4 regions of the Enterobacter sp. E14S genome follow, and region 2 is predicted to be linked to each of the others. Evidence: predicted binding sites of a transcription regulator. Region 2 holds the regulator's gene; each other region holds the start of a gene.

Region 1 (5,180 bases), on a different contig from region 2:
AAGCAAATACGGCCTGCCGATTTACGTCCCGGAGCGTGAAGCCTCAATGCTGGCCTCTCGTCGCAAAGAGGCCCAGGCGCTGGGCGTTTCGCCGGATTTAATTGAAGATGTTCTGCGTCGCGTGATGCGGGAATCCTATTCCAGCGAAAACGACAAGGGCTTCAAAACCCTCTGTCCGTCCCTGCGGCCGGTGGTGATTGTCGGCGGGGCAGGACAGATGGGGCATCTGTTTGAAAAAATGCTGACGCTTTCTGGCTATCAGGTGCGCATTCTGGAAAAAGAGGACTGGGCGCATGCGCCGGAACTCATGAAAGATGCCGGGATGGTTATCGTCAGCGTGCCGATCCACGTGACGGAGCAGATCATCGGGAAGCTTCCTGCTTTACCGAAAGATTGCATCCTGGTGGATCTGGCCTCCGTCAAAAATGGTCCGCTGCAGGCGATGCTGGCTGCGCATATGGGCCCGGTGCTGGGTCTGCACCCGATGTTTGGCCCGGACAGCGGCAGCCTGGCTAAGCAGGTGGTGGTTTACTGCGACGGTCGTCAGCCGGAAGCCTATCAGTGGTTCCTTGAACAGATTCAGGTATGGGGCGCGCGATTGCACCGCATCAGCGCGGTCGAGCACGATCAGAACATGGCGTTCATTCAGGCGCTGCGCCACTTTGCGACGTTTGCCTACGGTCTGCATCTGGCGGAAGAGAACGTGCAGCTTGAACAGCTGCTGGCGCTCTCTTCACCTATCTATCGTCTGGAGCTGGCGATGGTCGGGCGTCTGTTTGCTCAGGATCCGCAGCTTTACGCGGACATTATTATGTCCTCCGAGAACAACCTGGCGCTCATCAAGCGCTACTATCAGCGCTTTGGCGAAGCCATTACGCTGCTGGAGCACGGAGACAAGCAGGCTTTTATCGACAGTTTCCGCAAGGTCGAGCACTGGTTTGGCGATTACGCGCAGCGTTTCCAGAGTGAGAGCCGGACGCTGTTGCGCCAGGCAAATGACAGTCGCCAGTAATGCGATGATGTATATACTGAAAGCCAGCAATGCTGGCTTTTTTTATTTTGGGGAACTGTCATGGCCGAACCGCAGCTGCTGTTGAATTACACCGGGCATCTGCCTGAGTGCCCGACGTGGAGCGCAGAAGAGCGCGCGCTCTACTGGGCCGATATTCTGGAAGGGGAGATCCACCGCTACCATCTGCCGACGGCAGAACACACCGTGCTCTCTTTCCATGAGGAGGTGGGCTGTTTCGCGCTGCGCGAGCAGGGTGGTTTTATCGTTGCGATGAGAACGGGTATCTGGCTGACCGATAAACACGGCCTGCTGCGCCGCAAGGTGTGCGATAACCCCTCTAACCCGCAGCTCGCACGCTTTAACGACGGCGGCACCGATTCTCTGGGACGATTCTACGCGGGCACGTTTTGGGGGCCGGGAGATTACAACGGTGCCCTGCTGATGCGCATCGACAACGACCTGACGCCGAAAGTGATCCAGTGCGATATTCACGGCCACAACGGCTTAGCGTTTAGCCCGGATAAGCAGTGGATGTTTACCTCAGACACGCCAAACGGCGTTATTTACCGAACGCCGCTTGACGAGCAGGGCGAACCCGGCAGGCGCGAGGTGTTTCGTCAGTTTAAAGAGGGCGAAGGGATACCGGACGGCGCGGCAATGGATGTGGAAGGCTGCTACTGGAGCGCGCTATTTGACGGCTGGCGTATTGCGCGTTTTTCTCCGCAAGGGGAGCAGCTGGAAGAATATCGCATGCCGGTGCGTTGCCCGACGATGGTCTGCTTTGGCGGCGATGACATGAAAACGCTGTTTATTACCACCACGCGGGAAAATATGGATGCGGACGAGCTGGCGAAGTATCCGCTCTCCGGCGCCATCTTCACCCTGCCGGTGAACGTGGCAGGGATGAAGAAAAGCCGCTTTATCGGACGTTAAGCCGGGTCAACCGGGACCACGTTTTCGCTCGGATAGCAGCCCAACACTTTCATGGAACGCGTGATCTCGCCCAGTTCGCGCAGGGCCTTCTGCATGGAAGCAGATTCCAGGTTGGCCTGGATATCAAGATAAAACATCTCTTCCCACGGGTTACCGTGGATTGGGCGTGATTCCAGTTTGGTCATGATCAGGTTGTGGTTACGCAGCACCAGCAGGGCTTCAACCAGCGCACCGGCCTGTTGGCCGGTCGCCATCAGCAGCGTGGTTTTCGCTGGCACCTGGTCTGACACATTGATTGCCTTGCGGGCCAGCACCACGAAGCGGGTGATATTTTGCGTCTGGTTCGCCAGATTGCGTTCCAGCACCTGTAAACCATACAGCGCCCCGCCTGCTTCGCTGCCGAGCGCGGCGGCGGTTGGGGAGTTAGCCTGCGCCACTTTTTCCATCGCCGCCGAGGTGCTTTCGGTGTACTCAATTTTCCAGCTCGGATAGCGGTTCAGGAACTGGCTGCACTGCTGGAACGGCTGTGGATGACTGTAAACCGTTTCGATCTTGCTCAGGTCGGTTGAGCCGGAGACCAGCACGCAGTGATCGATTGGGATCGTCAGCTCGCCAACCAGCGACAGGCTGGTGTGCTGCAGCAAATCGTAGACGTCGTTGATGGCACCGGAGCTGGTGTTTTCAATCGGTACGACGGCGTAATCCGCCTGGCCGGTCTCAACCTGATTAAAAATGTCGGCAAACTTGGCACAGCCGCTCTCAATAAATTCTTCGAAATGGCGTGCGGCATACTGACGTGCGGCCAGATGAGAATAAGACCCCTTCGGACCGAGGAAGGCGATACGCGCAGAGTGTGGATTGGTTTTGTTCAGATGCTGCTGGAGCAGCGCTTGCTGGGTGAGAACGGAGTCTTCGATGATGAGCTGGAACAACCGGGTAATGTAGTGGGCATCGAGGTGATGCGCTTTGCCGAGCTGAATGAGACGTTCCAGCAGATCGCGCTCGCGGTCGATATCTCGTACCGGGCGATGGGAGTCCAGCTTGGCTTTGCCCACTTCAACGGCAAGCGCGCGGCGTTCGGCCAGCAGCGCCAGCAGTTTCTCATCCAGCGCGCTGATTTTTACTCGCAGATCCAGTAACGGGTTTTCCGGTGTCATAGTGTTGTCGGTCTCATTTTATCGTTATCAATAAAAAAGGCCCCCCGATGTGGGAGGCCTTGTTGTTCGTCTTCGCATTCTTTATCACACGACGAAACGCCTCCCAGTCAGGGGAAGGTAAAAAAGAATGCGAAGAAGAACGGCGTAAGTTTCATAAAGTCATCCTGTGATTGATACCGTTAAAGTACCCGTACTGTTTTCACCCTGTCAATAAAAAACAAAAAACGCGCCCGAAGGCGCGTTGGCGGTACACTCAATTTAAAGGATTACTCTTCTTCAACTTCTTCCGCGAAGCTGGCGTCTTTCACCGATGTTGCGGCGCGACGGGCTTCACCTTTGTGTTGCACTTTATTGAGCTGCCGTTCCAGCTTGTTGATCAAATCGTTAATAGCGGTGTACATATCCTCGTGTTTTGCGCTGGCGACCAGATGGCCGTTTGGAGTATTGATAGTTGCGTCAGCGATGAAACCCTGCGGCTCCTTGGACAGGATGATATGTGGATTAATCAAATGAGTTTGCCATTTATCCAGTTTGGCGAGACGGTCTGCGACGTGCTGGCGGATTGCCGGAGTAATTTCCATTTGTTTACTGGTAATGTTCATTGTCATAAATTTTACCTCTTGTCTTTCCGTCTTGGTGATTCCAGCATACCCGACCTAATGTCAAAATGTGTGATTTAGATCACGTTATTTTGTCGGTTTTTGTCAGGGAATCTTTTTTGTGAAGCAGGGCAGGAAGAGGTGAGATTTACCTTGTCGAAGGTAAAAATTGGGGCCATAGTTGACTGGATGTGTTGAGGCTTAAGCGCTTCAGCGACGCGCTAAAATGAATAAAAAAACGGCAGCCTTCGGGCTGCCGTTTTGCATTGAGGCAATATCAGGTGTTGCTGCTGTTCGCGGCGATGATTTTCGCCACTTTTTCAGCCTGAGCGGTCATCTGCATCTGACGATAAGCATTTTCCATCAGCTTCAGGCCGTCGCGCGTTGCCTGAGTATCCGGATAATCACGCAGCATACCTTCTACGCGGTTAACCACGGCAACCCATGCGCCACGACGGGTATAGTATTCCGCTACGGAGTATTCATATTTCGCCAGACGATCTTTCAGGAACACCAGACGTTTGGTGGCGTCAGTCACGTACTGACTGTTCGGATAGCCGCGCACCAGCTTGGAGAAGTCATTGAAGGCATCACGCGCATGCTGCGGGTCACGGTCAGAACGATCCACGCCGAAGAAGCCCTGCAGCGCACTGTCGTCCAGCGCCATGTTGGTGAGGCCGCGCATGTACATCACATAGTCGATGTTAGGATGAGTCGGGTTCAGACGCATGAAACGATCGATGGTTGCCTGAGCCAGCGGCAGATCGGCATTTTTATAGTATGCGTAGATGAGATCTAACTGTACCTGCTGCGAATATGGACCAAATGGATAGCGATTATCCAACGCTTCCAGTTGCGTTATCGCCTGTTTCCAGTTACCGTCCTGCAACTTTTGTTGTGCAGTCGCATAGATTTCATTCGGCGGATTGTCAGGGACCTGTTCATTTGAACCGGAGCAGCCCACCAAAGCCAGGCTCAACGTGGCCGCTGCCACCAGATATTTCATGCGCGTCATGACGTTTTGACTTTCCTCAAATGTTTGTCCGGGAGAAACTCTGTTCCTGCTCCCGATTAAGACCAGCTACAATAGCACACTATATTAAACGGCAAAGCCGTAAAACCCAACGTTAAACGAAGAAGCAGTTTATGGCACAACGAGTAGAACTCACCGCAACAGTCTCCGAAAATCAGCTCGGTCAACGCTTAGATCAGGCTTTGGCCGAATTGTTCCCTGATTATTCGCGTTCACGCATAAAAGAATGGATCCTTGACCAGCGCGTGCTGGTAAACGGCAAGATCTGGGACAAACCAAAAGAGAAAGTGTTAGGTGGGGAAGCTGTCGCCATCAATGCTGAAATCGAAGAGGAAATCCGCTTCGAGCCGCAGGATATCCCACTGGACATTGTCTATGAAGATGATGACATTCTGGTGATCAACAAGCCGCGCGACCTGGTTGTTCATCCGGGCGCGGGGAACCCT
Region 2 (5,180 bases):
TTCGCGGATTTCAAAGCGAAATTTACCGATGCAGCCATCAAGAACTTCGGTTCTGGCTGGACGTGGCTGGTTAAAGAGGCGGATGGCAAACTGGCTATCGTATCCACCTCTAATGCGGGTACCCCGCTGACCACCAGCGCTAAGCCGCTGATGACCGTGGACGTGTGGGAACACGCTTACTACATTGACTACCGCAACGCGCGTCCGAACTACCTGGAGCACTTCTGGGCACTGGTTAACTGGGACTTTGTTGCGAAGAACTTCGCCGCGTAAGAGACACGCAGAAGGGTTCGCCCTTCTGCGTTTTTGTTTATTCCGCAGCGCAGGCTGCTTCAGGCTGTTTACGCCCCGACATCATCACCAGCATCAGGCCGAGCGCGGCAATAATCGCCCCCATCACCGGCACAAAGCTGTATCCCAGACCACCTGAAATCACGGCCCCACCGGCCGCGGCGCCCAGGGCATTACCCAGGTTAAACGCACCGATATTCACGGAAGATGAAAGTCCCGGCGCCTCGTGCGCGACACGCATTACGCGCATCTGCAGCGGCGGCACCACGGCGAAAGTGGCGGCTCCCCAGACGACCATCGCAATCGCGGCCCCGAACTCATTACGCGCCAGCCACGGAATGGCAACCATGATGACAATCAGCAGGGTTAAGAAGCCCTTCAGCGTCCCACTCACGGAACGGTCGGCAAATTTCCCGCCGAGATAGTTGCCAATCGAGAAGCCCACGCCAATCAGCACCAGCATCGCGGTAACGAAGAGAGGCGTTGCGTGGGTGATATCATGCAGTACCGGTGAAATATAGGTGTAGAGGGTAAACATCGCCCCTGCCCCCAGCACGGTGGTGAGCAGTGCGGAGAGCACCTGCGGACGCATCAGCACCGCCAGCTCTTTACGCACTTCCGGACGTTCTCCGGCGCTTCCCTTTGGCAGGGAGAAGAACAGCGCCACCATCGCAATCACGCCCAGCCCGGCCGTCGCCAGGAAGGACATACGCCAGCCGATCGCTTCTCCCAGCCAGGTTGCCGCAGGCACCCCGCCGATATTGGCAATCGTCAGCCCCATAAACATGGTTGCCACGGCGCTCGCCTGCTTGTGTTTTGGCACCACGCTGGCAGCCACGACCGACCCCAGCCCAAAGAACGCGCCGTGGTTAAGGCTGGTCAGAATACGCGACAGCATCAATGTGGTGTAGTCCGGCGAAATGGCCGAAAGCACGTTGCCCAGGGTGAAAATCGCCATCAGGAAAATCAGCGCATTGCGGCGCGCGCGGTGCGAAAGAAGAAGCGTCATTAGCGGCGCCCCTACCATCACGCCGATAGCGTAGGCGCTGATTAACATCCCTGCCGCAGGGATAGAGACATCTACGCCCCGGGCAATAACAGGCAGTAACCCCATCGGGGAGAATTCAGTGGTGCCAATCCCAAAAGCGCCAATCGCCAGGGCCAGCAGGGGAAAATTGATTTTCATGCGTCAACTCCGGATGCCGTGTCATGTGGTGACACAGAACAAAGAAGCGGAAAGCATGACATCAATCACAAAAAATGAGAAGTTAACAAAATGGCAAAAGATTTTTGCCAGAGAAGTAACAATCCGGGGAGTCGGGAGGGAGAAGGCTCTCCCTCCGCGTAAATCAGTGCAGCGCAGCCGTCAGACCGGCCGCAACAATCAGAGCCAGCACAACAACGGTGGTGAACAGCGAAAACTTAAGATCGGAACTCATCAATTTTTCTCCTTTTAATCCCCACACGAAAAGTGAGCTTGCTCATTTTTGCACAGATTACGTCAAAAATCTTCCTGGATTTATACTGATAACCACTTTACCTCTTCCCCTTTTCATCAAGATAGGACAAAATTCCACGCTAAATTTATTAGCGTACCGGCCATTGACCCCCTCCTGACGTCCCGTGTCGTTTTCCCGGCGTGCCGCAATTCAACATTGCGAGATAAGGGTGAGAGAAGGCAAACGTTTACCTTCAGGTTTTTCAGGAGCTTAGGATATGGTCTGGAGTGACATTTAATGGCAACAATTAAAGACGTAGCAAAACGCGCAAACGTTTCCACTACAACCGTATCACATGTAATTAACAAAACCCGCTTTGTGGCGGAAGAGACGCGCAACGCCGTCTGGGCAGCGATCAAAGAGCTGCACTATTCGCCAAGTGCGGTTGCGCGTAGCCTCAAGGTTAATCACACCAAGTCCATTGGATTGCTGGCGACCAGCAGTGAAGCGGCCTATTTTGCCGAGATCATTGAAGCGGTCGAAAAGAACTGCTTCCAGAAAGGCTATACCCTGATTCTGGGCAACGCGTGGAACAGCATTGAAAAACAGCGTGCCTACCTGTCGATGATGGCGCAAAAGCGCGTTGATGGCCTGCTGGTGATGTGTTCCGAGTATCCGGAATCCGTGCTGTCGATGCTGGAAGAGTATCGCCATATTCCGATGGTGGTGATGGACTGGGGCGAAGCGCGCGCAGACTTCACCGATTCCGTTATCGATAACGCCTTTGAAGGCGGCTATATGGCCGGTCGTTATCTGATCGAACGCGGCCACCGCGAGATTGGCGTGATCCCCGGTCCGCTGGAGCGCAACACCGGCGCGGGCCGTCTGGCCGGTTTTATGAAAGCGATGGAAGAAGCGCTGATCACCGTGCCGGAAAACTGGATTGTGCAGGGCGACTTTGAGCCGGAGTCGGGCTACCGCGCGATGCAGCAGATCGTCTCCCAGCCGCACCGTCCGACCGCCGTGTTCTGCGGAGGCGACATCATGGCCATGGGCGCGCTCTGCGCTGCCGACGAGCTGGGCCTGCGCGTACCGCAGGATATTTCCGTGATTGGCTATGACAACGTGCGTAACGCGCGCTTCTTCACCCCGGCGCTGACCACCATTCACCAGCCGAAAGATTCGCTGGGCGAAACGGCCTTCAACATGCTGATGGACAGGATCGTCAACAAGCGCGAAGAGTCGCAGTCCATTGAAGTTCACCCGCGTCTTATCGAACGCCGTTCCGTAGCGGACGGTCCGTTCCGCGACTACCGTCGTTAATCGCTTTACGGGGCCAGCTACGCTGGCTCCCGTAACCATTCCCGGTTTAGCGTTTCGCTGTCTCCCAGATAATCCAGCAGCCAGGCCATCGCAGGCGAGACGTCATTTTGCTGCCAGGTGAGGCAGCAGGCCGCATCCGGGAACGGATTCTCCAGCGTCAGCTCAACCCACTCTCCGGTATCGATGCGCGGACGCGCGAAATGAACGGGCACCATCGCGACGCACAGCCCGGCGCTGAGGCACGTCGCCGACGATTCCCAGTCAGGGGCCACCACCCGCCGCTGGTTGTCCAGAAGCCAGGTGATACGCTTGGGCAATGAACGGGACGTATCCTCCAGCACCAGCGACGGCCAGTTGCGCAGCGTGTCATCGCTCAGCGGCCCTTCCATCGCCGCCAGCGGATGGTCGCTTGCCACCACGCATTTCCAGCTCAGCATTCCCATATCGCGAAAGGCGTAACGTCCCCCGACCGGGATCGCCTGCGTAGCCCCAATCGCCATCTCTGCTCTGCCGTCCGCCAGCGCATCCCAGACGCCGTTAAACACCTCCTGCGAGACCCGTAGCTCAACGTCAGAGAAATGACGGTAGAAATCGACGATCATCTGCCGGGTGCGTTCCGGCTTAACGATATTATCCACCGCGATGGAAAGATGTCCCCGCCAACCGTTAGCGATCTGCTGACACTGTTCGCGGGTGATCTGCATTTTTTTGATAACAGAACGCCCTTCCTTCAAAAACCACGCGCCTGCGGGCGTTAATTCCACATCACGATGCCGCCGTTCAAACAGCGGAACCGCCAGCCACTCCTCAAGCTGACGCACCGTGTAGCTGATTGCCGAAGGGACGCGGTGCAGCTCCTGCGCCGCACCGCTGAAGCTGCCGTTACGCGCAACGGCATCGACCACTTCAAGAGAATAATCTGACCACATTTTCTGCCTGCAAAATTTTTGAATGCACCCGCCAAATATTAGCGTTTCACAAGCGGCTTTGCACTCCCTACACTCAGCGCCAATGTATACCTGCCTCCTCAGGAGAATAAAATAATGCAACCCAGGAACGGTTTTTTAGTCTGGCTCGGCGGCTTGAGCGTGCTGGGCTTTTTGGCCACCGATATGTACCTGCCGGCGTTTGCCGCCATGCAGGAAGATTTGCAAACCCCGGCTGCCGCCATCAGCGCCAGCCTGAGTTTATTCCTCGCCGGTTTTGCTTTCGCACAGCTTCTCTGGGGACCGCTCTCGGATCGCTTTGGTCGTAAACCGGTACTGCTGCTGGGCCTGGCCATTTTTGCCGTGGGCTGCCTGGGGATGTTATGGGTACGCGATGCCACCTGGCTGCTGGTGCTGCGGTTTATTCAGGCCGTGGGCGTCTGTGCCGCGGCCGTGACCTGGCAGGCGCTGGTCACCGACTATTACCCGGCTAACCGCACAAACCGTATTTTCGCCACCATTATGCCGCTTGTGGGTCTCTCGCCTGCCCTCGCCCCTCTGCTGGGCAGCTGGATCCTCGCGCATTTCGACTGGCAGGCCATCTTCGCCACGCTGTTTGCCATTACCCTGGTACTGATGCTGCCGGCGTTCGCCCTCAAACCCGCGCATAAAAAAGAAGCGCATGCTGACGCGAAGCCGATTACCTTCACGTCTCTGCTCAGCGCCAAAGCGTATCGCGGTAATGTCCTGATCTATGCTGCCTGCTCGGCAAGCTTCTTCGCGTGGCTCACCGGCTCGCCGTTCATTCTGCACGATATGGGCTACAGCCCGGCAGCCATCGGCCTGAGCTATGTTCCGCAGACCATCGCGTTCCTGGTAGGCGGGTACGGCTGTCGCGCGGCGCTGCAAAAGTGGGAAGGTCAGCAGATGCTGCCGTGGCTGCTGGTGCTATATGCGCTGAGCGTCATCGGGACCTGGGCCGTTGGCTTTATTCCGGGTGCCGGTCTGGCCGAAATTTTGATCCCATTCTGCGTGATGGCCGTCGCGAACGGGGCGATTTACCCTATCGTTGTAGCCCAGGCGCTGCGTCCCTTCCCGCAGGCAACAGGCCGCGCCGCCGCGCTGCAGAACACCCTGCAGCTGGGGCTGTGCTTCCTGGCAAGCCTGGTGGTCTCGGCGCTGATTGCCACGCCGCTCCTGA
Region 3 (5,180 bases), on a different contig from region 2:
TAAACCTGGCCTGAGCGCCGCCGTGTTTGCCGGACCGGGGGCGGGCATTGCCCTGAGCGGGCTGCTCGCCGTCTATATCCAGGCGAAATCCCTTTCGGCCGGGGCGGCATGGCAAATCTACGGCGTGCTGGCGCTGGTGCTGATTGCGCTGGTGGCGCGCTACCTGCCGCGATCCGGGCAGCTCCATCGCCCCGGCTCCGCGCCGGAGCCGCTGGTGCTGACGGCGGATTTAAAGCGCCTGGTCTGGAGCTACAGCCTGGCCGGGTTTGGCTATATCCTCCCGGCGACATTCCTGTCGCAAATGGCTGCGGTGCGTTTTCCCGGCAGCCTGTTTGCCCAGTTTGTCTGGCCGATTTTTGGTATCGCCGCCGTGGTGGGCATTGCGCTCAGTATTCTTTTACGCCACACCTCAACGGCTAACCGCAGGCTGGCTATCGTGCTGTGGTTACAGGGGGCTGGCGTGCTGGCGGCCTGGCTGCTGCCGGGGATTGGCGGTTTGCTGACGGGCGGGCTGCTGGTGGGCGGCGGTTTTTTGTGTGCCGTACAGCTCTCTCTTTTATACGGCCGCGAACTGGCGCCAAACCATACGCGCTATATGGCAGGCCTGCTCACCACCGGGTATGCGATTGGTCAATTGATTGGCCCGGTCACCTCGGCGTTATCAACCTGGCTTACCCACCGGCTGGAGCCCGCGCTGGGGCTGGCGGGCGTTGCGCTGTTCGTCGGCGGAGCGCTGGTCTGGAATCGTCACGCTGAAAGGCAACAGCAATTGCAATAATTATCGTCGTGAATACTGGATTATGTGCGCCGCCTCACGCACAATGAGCGCATACTTTTGCCACAACGAGGGCAAAAGACGCCACACCTGCAGGAGAACAAAATGTCATCACTCAGTAAAGAAGCTGCCCTGGTCCACGAAGCCCTGGTTGCGCGCGGTCTTGAAACGCCACTGCGCCCGCCCGTCCAGGATTTGGACAATGAAACCCGCAAGCGTCTGATTGCCGGTCATATGACCGAGATCATGGAGCTGCTGAATCTCGATCTGAGTGACGACAGTCTGATGGAGACGCCGCACCGCATCGCGAAAATGTACGTCGACGAAATTTTCTCCGGGCTGGATTACGCCAATTTCCCGAAAATCACCGTCATTGAAAACAAGATGAAAGTGGACGAGATGGTGACGGTACGCGATATCACGCTGACCAGCACCTGCGAACACCACTTCGTGACCATCGACGGTAAAGCGACCGTGGCGTATATCCCAAAAGATACGGTGATTGGCCTGTCGAAAATCAACCGCATCGTGCAGTTCTTTGCTCAGCGTCCGCAGGTGCAGGAGCGTCTGACTCAGCAGATCCTGACCGCGCTGCAAACGCTGCTGGGCACCAATAACGTGGCCGTCTCTATCGACGCGGTTCACTACTGCGTGAAGGCGCGCGGCGTGCGTGATGCGACCAGTGCAACGACCACCACGTCGCTGGGCGGCCTGTTTAAATCGAGCCAGAATACCCGCCAGGAGTTCCTGCGCGCCGTACGTCACCACAACTAAGTCTTACAGGGCAGGAACCATGGAGCGAAACGTCACGCTCGATTTTGTTCGCGGCGTCGCCATTCTCGGTATCCTGCTGCTTAATATCAGCGCCTTCGGCCTGCCGAAGGCGGCTTATCTCAATCCTGCCTGGTATGGCGACATCACGCGCAGTGATGCCTGGACCTGGGCTGTCCTCGATCTCTTCGCACAGGTTAAATTCCTCACGCTGTTTGCCCTGCTGTTTGGTGCAGGTCTGCAACTCCTCCTCAAACGCGGTACGCGCTGGATCCAGTCGCGCCTGACGCTGCTGGTTCTCCTCGGCTTTATCCACGGCCTGTTCTTCTGGGACGGCGATATTCTTCTCGCGTATGGGTTAGTCGGGCTCATCTGCTGGCGTCTGATTCGCGATGCGCACAGCGTAAAAAGCCTGTTTAACACCGGCGTGATGCTCTATGTCATGGGGCTTGCTGTATTGCTGCTGCTGGGGATGATCTCCGGCGAGGCGACGAACCGTTCCTGGATACCGGATGCCGCTAACCTGCAGTACGAACAGTACTGGAAGCTGAAGGGCGGTACGGAAGCGATAAGCAACCGCGCGGATATGCTGGGGGATAACCTCCTTGCGCTGGGCGCGCAATACGGCTGGCAGCTGGCGGGCATGATGCTGATGGGCGCGTCACTGATGCGCACCGGCTGGCTGAAAGGGGAGTTCAGCCTGCGTCACTATCGGCGAACGGGTGTCGGGCTGGTGCTGATCGGCGTGCTGATTAACCTCCCGGCGATAATCACGCAGTGGCATATCCACTGGGATTACCGCTGGTGCGCGTTCCTGCTCCAGGTGCCGCGCGAACTGAGCGCGCCGTTCCAGACCATCGGCTACGCGGCGCTGATCTATGGCTACTGGCCAACGCTTTCCCGCCTGTGGATCGTCAGCGCTATCGCCTGCGTGGGCCGCATGGCGTTGAGCAATTACCTGCTACAAACGCTGATATGCACCGCGCTTTTCTATCGCTTTGGCCTGTTTATGAAATTCGACCGCCTCACGCTGCTGGCGTTTGTTATTCCGGTCTGGGTGATTAACCTGGCGTTTTCTGTTCTCTGGCTACGCTATTTCCGCCAGGGACCGCTGGAGTGGGTGTGGCGTCAGTTAACCGCACATGCTTCAGGGGTATCATTGAGGAACACATCCAGATAACGATCTGGATCACAATCATTAACAAAACGGATGTAAGCGTTTTCATGAGTGTGAGCTTCTTCACGTAGTCCCCTTTCTCTCGCTGCCAAAATAGCCACCTTGCTAAACACAGGGGGTGTCTGTGAGTTGCTGCAATCCTTTGAAGGATGGTGAATATGATCACCATTCGTGACGTCGCCCGTCAGGCGGGCGTTTCTGTGGCTACCGTCTCACGCGTGCTGAACAATAGCGCGCTGGTCAGCCCTGAAACCCGTGAAACCGTAATGAAAGCCGTGACCCAGCTCGGGTACCGGCCAAATGCCAATGCCCAGGCGCTTGCGACGCAGGTCAGCGACACCATCGGCGTGGTGGTGATGGATGTATCGGATGCCTTTTTCGGCGCGCTGGTCAAAGCGGTCGACGTGGTCGCCCAGCAGCATCAGAAATATGTCCTGATCGGCAATAGCTATCATGAGGCGGAAAAGGAGCGCCATGCCATCGAAGTGCTGATCCGCCAGCGCTGTAACGCCTTGATTGTCCATTCAAAAGCCTTGAGCGATGAAGAGCTAACCGGCTTTATGGATCAGATCCCGGGCATGGTGCTGATCAACCGCATCGTCCCCGGCTATGCCCATCGCTGCGTCGGGCTGGATAACGTCAGCGGCGCCATGATGGCGACGAAAATGCTCATCAACAACGGGCATCAGCGGATCGGCTATCTGGCCTCCAGCCATCATATTGAAGATGACGACCTGCGGCGCGAGGGGTGGCAAAACGCCCTGAAAGAGCACGGCATTACGCCGTCAGAAAGCTGGACAGGCACCGGTACGCCGGACATGCAGGGCGGTGAGGCGGCGATGGTGGAGCTGCTGGGCCGCAACCTGCAGCTTACTGCGGTGTTTGCCTATAACGACAGCATGGCGGCAGGCGCCCTGACGGCGCTGAAGGATAACGGCATTGCGGTGCCACAGCATTTATCACTCATTGGTTTTGATGATATTCCGATTGCCCGTTACACCGACCCGCAGCTGACAACGGTGCGTTACCCCATTGCTTCTATGGCGAAACTGGCGACTGAGCTGGCGTTACAGGGGGCTGCAGGGCTGCTGGATCCGGGCGCAACGCACTGTTTCATGCCGACTTTAGTGCGTCGGCATTCCGTCGCGGCACGGCAAATTGTGGTTCCGATCACTAACTGATTACGTGAGGTGATGTAACCGTTTTCAATCTGTGAGTAAATTCACAGTATCTTAACAAGGCGCTGACTATGATGTCAGCGTTTTAGGGGCTGAAACGCTATGTAACGGTGATTATTCACTTTCACTATAGCCAACGTGCCGCAAACAACGAATAAAACGCATTTCTGGAGCGTTACCGAACACGGAAGATAGAAATTTTATAAGTGAACTTCGGCTGTCAGTAACGTTTTATTAACACCTGCCCGCCGATCGTTATTCACAAGAACTACCCTGCATAAAAAAAACCGGAGATACCATGAATAAGAAGGTGTTGACCCTGTCTGCCGTAATGGCAAGCATGCTTTTTGGTGCAGCAGCGCACGCTGCGGATACCCGTATTGGTGTGACCATCTATAAATACGACGACAACTTCATGTCTGTTGTACGTAAAGCGATTGAGAAAGATGCGAAAGCAGCGCCAGACGTTCAGCTGCTGATGAACGACTCCCAGAACGACCAGTCCAAACAGAACGACCAGATCGACGTTCTGCTGGCGAAAGGCGTGAAAGCCCTGGCCATCAACCTGGTTGACCCGGCTGCAGCAGGCACGGTTATTGAAAAAGCGCGCGGCCAGAACGTGCCAATCGTCTTCTTCAACAAAGAACCTTCCCGTAAAGCGCTGGATAGCTACGACAAAGCGTATTACGTCGGTACCGACTCCAAAGAGTCCGGTATTATTCAGGGCGATCTGATTGCAAAACACTGGGCGGCGAACCCGAACTGGGACCTGAACAAAGACGGTCAGATTCAGTTCGTGCTGCTGAAAGGCGAACCCGGCCACCCGGATGCTGAAGCCCGTACCACCTACGTTATCAAAGAGCTGAACGACAAGGGTCTGAAAACCCAGCAGCTGGCGTTAGATACCGCGATGTGGGATACCGCTCAGGCGAAAGATAAGATGGACGCGTGGCTGTCCGGCCCTAACGCAAACAAAATCGAAGTGGTTATCGCGAACAACGATGCGATGGCAATGGGTGCGGTAGAAGCGCTGAAAGCACACAACAAATCCTCCATTCCTGTGTTCGGCGTAGATGCACTGCCAGAAGCACTGGCGCTGGTTAAATCTGGTGCAATGGCCGGTACCGTTCTGAACGATGCCAACAACCAGGCGAAAGCGACCTTCGATCTGGCGAAAAACCTGGCCGACGGTAAAGGTGCGGCTGATGGCACCAACTGGAAAATTGAAAACAAAATCGTTCGCGTACCTTACGTGGGCGTAGACCAGTCCAACCTGGCT
Region 4 (5,180 bases), on a different contig from region 2:
GCCCACGCGGAAATCATGGCGCTTCGCCAGGGCGGTCTGGTGCTGCAAAACTATCGCCTGCTTGATACGACGCTGTATGTGACGCTGGAGCCGTGCGTGATGTGCTCCGGCGCGATGGTGCACAGCCGGATCGGCACTCTCGTCTTTGGGGCGCGGGATGAAAAAACCGGTGCGGCCGGTTCGCTGATGGACGTGCTGGGTCACCCGGGTATGAACCACCAGGTGAAGACTATCGGTGGGGTGCTTGCACCAGAGTGTTCGGGGCTGTTAAGCGATTTCTTTCGAATGCGCCGTCAGCAGAAAAAGCAGCAAAAGGCAGAACTGAAGCCGTCGGGCGATTAAGCTCGTCCGGCGCCACGACCGGGTAGCTTTGAGCCAGCTGTTTGGCCTCCGTCGCCTCTTTCTCTTTCTCCAGCAGATACCCGACCAGGCTAATCTGATATTTACGGATATTTTCCACGTAGGCGTAGGCTTCATGTCCCCGCGCGTAGCCGTATGTCAGCTTGTTATACCATGGCTTCTGGCTCAGCAGCGGCAGGCGCTGCTTAACGTCTGACCAGCTGTCCGGGTTACCTTTCGTTTTTGCCGTCAATGCTCGTGCATCAAGCATATGCGCGTAGCCCATATTGTAGGCCGCCAGCGCAAACCAGATCCGCTCTTCTTCCGGCACCGTTTCCGGTACTTTGGCCATCATATCCTGCAGGTAGCGCGCGCCGCCGCTGATGCTCTGTTCGGCGTCGGTACGATCGTTCACGCCCAGGCTCAGCGCCGTATTTTTGGTTAACATCATCAAACCGCGTACGCCCGTGGGCGACGTGGCCTGGGTATCCCAGTGGGATTCCTGATACGAAATAGCAGCCAGCAGTTTCCAGTCAATCTCCTGGGCGTATTTTTCGAACAACGGCTGCAGGTCCGGCAGGACGCTGTCTACCGCGCGCAGGAAGCTGCGGGTGTCAACGTAGTCAAAGTCATCGCCGTGCCCGAGGTACTTTTCCTCCAGACGCGCCAGGGTACCGTCTTCATTGATGGTGTTGAAGAAATCAAGCATCGCGGCAGAGAAGGTCTGGTCGTCATCAAGCTGGCTAAACCAGGTCACGGGCTGCTCGTCGGTGACGTCCAGCGCCACGGCGATTTCAGGATGCACCCGCTGGAACAGGCTGATCGCGACCGAATCGGCGATGGTGTAGGGCACCTTCTGATCTTTTACCTGCTCCAGCAGCTCCGTCGTGCCGAGTTTTGGATCCACCGTCCAGCTCAGGTCGGGATATTTCTTTTCCTTAAGCTCCCGCAGATCGTCAATCACCACGTGACCGGGCGCAATCGTCAGCTGCCGATCGTTAATCGTGGACAGCGAGCGCGGGCGCAGGCTCCCGACGCGGTAAACCAGCTGCTGTGAAACGGAGTAGTAGGTCGGGCCTGGCTGGTAGTTCTTGCTGCGCTCGCTGTTATACACCAGCCCGGCGGCGAGCATATCGGCATCGTCGTTATCGAGGTCGTCAAACAGCTGGTTGATATTCTGGCGGACGGTGATTTTAAGCTTCACGCCAAGATAATCGGCGAACTGTTGTGCCAGTTCATAATCCAGGCCAATGATTTTGCCGTTGACGTCGCTGTAAATCAGCGGCGAGTTGAGGGTACTGACGCGCAATTCCCCCCGCTCCTGAATGGCGGCGATACGGTTTTCGGCTTTGCCGAACCAGGGGATGGAAGGCCAGAGGGCCACTGCCAGCAGCAACGTTACAATGCCGATGAGCAGATAATTAATCTTTAATTTTTTCAATTAGTTAATTCTCTGCGACGCCGGTTGCCTCAGTTTGCTGTAGCCATGTTAATCATAAGGTTTGCCATTGAATGAGCGGCATTTTGCGTAAACTTGCGCCACTTGGCAACCAATTAGAGAGACAGGTCACATCTATTGTTAAATCTCTGTGCAAATTTTATTTCGACGCAAACGGTTTCGTCGGCGCTCAGGATTCTCTATAATGACGCCCGTTTTCCCCCCTTGCGCACACTGTAAGCGCCCCGGCGCTTCGAAGACGAGAGACTTATGATGGAAATTCTGCGTGGTTCGCCTGCACTGTCTGCCTTCCGTATCACTAAACTGCTGGCACGTTTTCAGGCGGCCGACCTTCCGGTAAGCAATATTTACGCTGAGTATGTCCATTTTGCTGACCTGAATGCCCCCCTGAATGCAGAGGAGCGCGTACAGCTGGAACGCCTGCTCAAGTATGGTCCAAGCCTGAACAGCCATACGCCAACCGGCAAACTGATCCTTGCTACGCCTCGTCCGGGCACCATCTCCCCCTGGTCTTCCAAAGCCACCGATATCGCCCACAACTGTGGCCTGAGCCAGATTAACCGTCTGGAACGCGGCGTGGCGTACTACGTGGAAGCCTCTACCCTGAGCGACGCGCAGTGGCAGGCGGTTGCGGCTGAACTGCACGATCGCATGATGGAGAGCGTATTTGCCTCTCTCGATGACGCGCAGAAGCTTTTCTCTCACCATCAGCCTGCGCCGGTACAAAGCGTAGACCTGCTGGGGCAGGGCCGTCAGGCGCTGATTGACGCCAACCTGCGTCTCGGCCTGGCGCTGGCAGAAGACGAAATCGACTACCTGCAGGATGCGTTTGTTAAGCTCAACCGTAACCCGAACGACATCGAACTTTACATGTTCGCGCAGGCTAACTCTGAGCACTGCCGCCACAAGATTTTCAACGCCGACTGGATTATTGACGGCGAACAGCAGCCGAAGTCGCTGTTCAAGATGATCAAAAACACCATGGAGCAAACCCCTGACCACGTGCTGTCTGCCTATAAAGACAACGCCGCGGTAATGGAAGGTTCCGAGGTGGGCCGCTTCTTCGCCGATCGCGAAGCAGGGCGCTATGACTTCCATCAGGAGCCCGCGCATATCCTGATGAAAGTGGAAACCCACAACCACCCGACGGCGATCTCCCCGTGGCCGGGTGCGGCGACCGGCTCCGGCGGTGAAATCCGTGACGAAGGTGCGACCGGTCGTGGCGCTAAACCTAAAGCGGGTCTGGTCGGTTTCTCCGTCTCTAACCTGCGTATCCCGGGCTTTGAACAGCCGTGGGAAGAAGATTTCGGCAAGCCCGAGCGCATCGTGACCGCCCTGGATATCATGACCGAAGGCCCGCTGGGCGGCGCGGCGTTTAACAACGAATTTGGTCGTCCGGCGCTGAACGGTTACTTCCGTACCTATGAAGAGAAAGTGGATAGCCACAACGGCGAAGAGCTGCGCGGCTACCACAAGCCGATCATGCTGGCGGGCGGGATCGGCAACATCCGTGCCGATCACGTGCAGAAAGGCGAGATCGTCGTCGGCGCGAAGCTGATCGTACTGGGCGGCCCGGCGATGAACATCGGTCTGGGCGGCGGTGCAGCCTCTTCTATGGCCTCCGGCCAGTCTGATGCGGATCTCGACTTTGCCTCCGTGCAGCGCGACAACCCTGAGATGGAGCGCCGCTGCCAGGAAGTGATCGACCGCTGCTGGCAGCTGGGCGACGCCAACCCGATCCTCTTCATTCACGACGTGGGCGCGGGCGGCCTGTCCAACGCCATGCCGGAGCTGGTGAGCGACGGCGGCCGCGGCGGGCGTTTCAACCTGCGCGATATCCTGAGCGATGAGCCGGGCATGAGCCCGCTGGAAATCTGGTGTAACGAATCCCAGGAGCGCTACGTGCTGGCGGTTGCTGCGGATCAGCTGCCGCTGTTTGACGAGCTGTGCCGCCGCGAGCGCGCGCCGTATGCCGTCATCGGTGAAGCGACCGAAGAGCAGCACCTTTCCTTAAGCGACACCCACTTTGACAACCAGCCGATCGATCTGCCGCTCGACGTTCTGCTCGGTAAAACGCCGAAGATGACCCGCGACGTAACCACCCGCAAAGCGGCGGGCAAAGCGCTGGATCGCCAGGGCATCACTGTGGCAGAAGCGGTAAACCGCGTGCTGCACCTGCCTGCTGTGGCAGAGAAAACCTTCCTGGTGACCATCGGCGACCGCACCGTGACCGGTATGGTATCGCGCGATCAGATGGTCGGCCCGTGGCAGATCCCTGTCGCGAACTGCGCCGTGACCACCGCGAGCCTCGACAGCTACTACGGCGAAGCGATGGCTCTCGGCGAACGCACCCCGGTGGCGCTGCTGGACTTCGCTGCCTCTGCCCGTCTGGCGGTCGGTGAAGCGCTGACCAACATCGCCGCGACGCAGATTGGCGACATCAAACGTATCAAGCTCTCCGCAAACTGGATGGCCGCAGCCGGTCACCCTGGCGAAGATGCTGGCCTGTATGAAGCCGTGAAAGCGGTGGGCGAGGAGCTGTGTCCTGCCCTCGGCCTGACCATTCCGGTGGGCAAAGACTCCATGTCGATGAAAACCCGCTGGCAGGAAGGCAAAGAGCAGCGCGAGATGACCTCTCCGCTGTCGCTGGTGATCACCGCGTTTGCCCGCGTGGAAGACGTGCGTCACACCGTTACGCCGCAGCTTGCGACCGAAGACAACGCCCTGCTGCTGATTGACCTGGGTAAAGGCCACAACGCGCTGGGTGCTACCGCGCTGGCGCAGGTTTACCGCCAGCTCGGCGACAAGCCAGCCGACGTGCGCGACGTTGCCCAGCTGAAAGGCTTCTACGACGCGATTCAGGCGCTGGTGGCGCAGCGTAAGCTGCTGGCCTACCACGACCGTGCCGACGGCGGCCTGCTGGTGACCCTGGCAGAGATGGCCTTCACCGGCCACTGCGGCGTGGAAGCGAACATTGCGACGCTTGGCGAAGACCGTCTGGCGGCGCTGTTCAACGAAGAGCTGGGCGCCGTGATTCAGGTGCGCGCGGCGGATCGCGACGCGGTTGAAGCGATTCTGGCGAAGCACGGTCTGGCAGACTGCGTGCACTATCTGGGCAAAGCCGTTCAGGGCGACCGCTTCGTCATTGAAGCAGACGGTCACGCGGTGTTCAGCGAAAGCCGCACCACGCTGCGCATGTGGTGGGCGGAAACCACCTGGCAGATGCAGCGCCTGCGTGATAACCCGGAATGTGCCGATCAGGAGCATAACGCGAAAGCGAATGACCAGGATCCAGGCCTGAACGTGAAGCTCTCCTTCGACATTAACGAAGACATCGCCGCGCCGTACATTGCGACCGGCGCGCGTCCTAAAGTGGCCGTGC

Evidence for each region. The regulator PurR, encoded in region 2, represses purine synthesis genes. The targets are predictions, from matches to a motif close to CANGCAAACGTTTGCNTG.
Region 1: raiA (ribosome-associated translation inhibitor RaiA) is a predicted target of PurR. The motif match lies at 3,808-3,825, and genes of this name have one in related genera.
Region 3: galS (HTH-type transcriptional regulator GalS) is a predicted target of PurR. The motif match lies at 2,756-2,773, and genes of this name have one in related genera.
Region 4: purL (phosphoribosylformylglycinamidine synthase) is a predicted target of PurR. The motif match lies at 1,945-1,962, and genes of this name have one in related genera.

Annotation. Positions count from the first base shown of each region.
Region 1 is NZ_JBVODQ010000007.1:197,048-202,227, forward strand. It holds gene tyrA (bifunctional chorismate mutase/prephenate dehydrogenase) at 1-1,012, shown strand, start outside; gene ACZ6J2_RS15795 (SMP-30/gluconolactonase/LRE family protein) at 1,073-1,945, shown strand; gene pheA (bifunctional chorismate mutase/prephenate dehydratase) at 1,942-3,102, opposite strand; Phe leader region at 3,133-3,258, opposite strand; gene pheL (pheA operon leader peptide PheL) at 3,210-3,257, opposite strand; gene raiA (ribosome-associated translation inhibitor RaiA) at 3,369-3,710, opposite strand; gene bamD (outer membrane protein assembly factor BamD) at 3,979-4,716, opposite strand; gene rluD (23S rRNA pseudouridine(1911/1915/1917) synthase RluD) at 4,848-5,180, shown strand, end outside.
Region 2 is NZ_JBVODQ010000001.1:170,685-175,864, reverse strand. It holds gene sodB (superoxide dismutase [Fe]) at 1-273, shown strand, start outside; gene ACZ6J2_RS00885 (MFS transporter) at 311-1,477, opposite strand; gene cydH (cytochrome bd-I oxidase subunit CydH) at 1,641-1,730, opposite strand; gene purR (HTH-type transcriptional repressor PurR) at 2,028-3,053, shown strand; gene punR (DNA-binding transcriptional activator PunR) at 3,071-3,982, opposite strand; gene punC (purine nucleoside transporter PunC) at 4,097-5,180, shown strand, end outside.
Region 3 is NZ_JBVODQ010000002.1:378,666-383,845, forward strand. It holds gene ACZ6J2_RS06945 (YbfB/YjiJ family MFS transporter) at 1-778, shown strand, start outside; gene folE (GTP cyclohydrolase I FolE) at 881-1,549, shown strand; gene yeiB (DUF418 domain-containing protein YeiB) at 1,569-2,726, shown strand; gene galS (HTH-type transcriptional regulator GalS) at 2,882-3,904, shown strand; gene mglB (galactose/glucose ABC transporter substrate-binding protein MglB) at 4,200-5,180, shown strand, end outside.
Region 4 is NZ_JBVODQ010000002.1:28,158-33,337, forward strand. It holds gene tadA (tRNA adenosine(34) deaminase TadA) at 1-342, shown strand, start outside; gene mltF (membrane-bound lytic murein transglycosylase MltF) at 230-1,780, opposite strand; gene purL (phosphoribosylformylglycinamidine synthase) at 2,048-5,180, shown strand, end outside.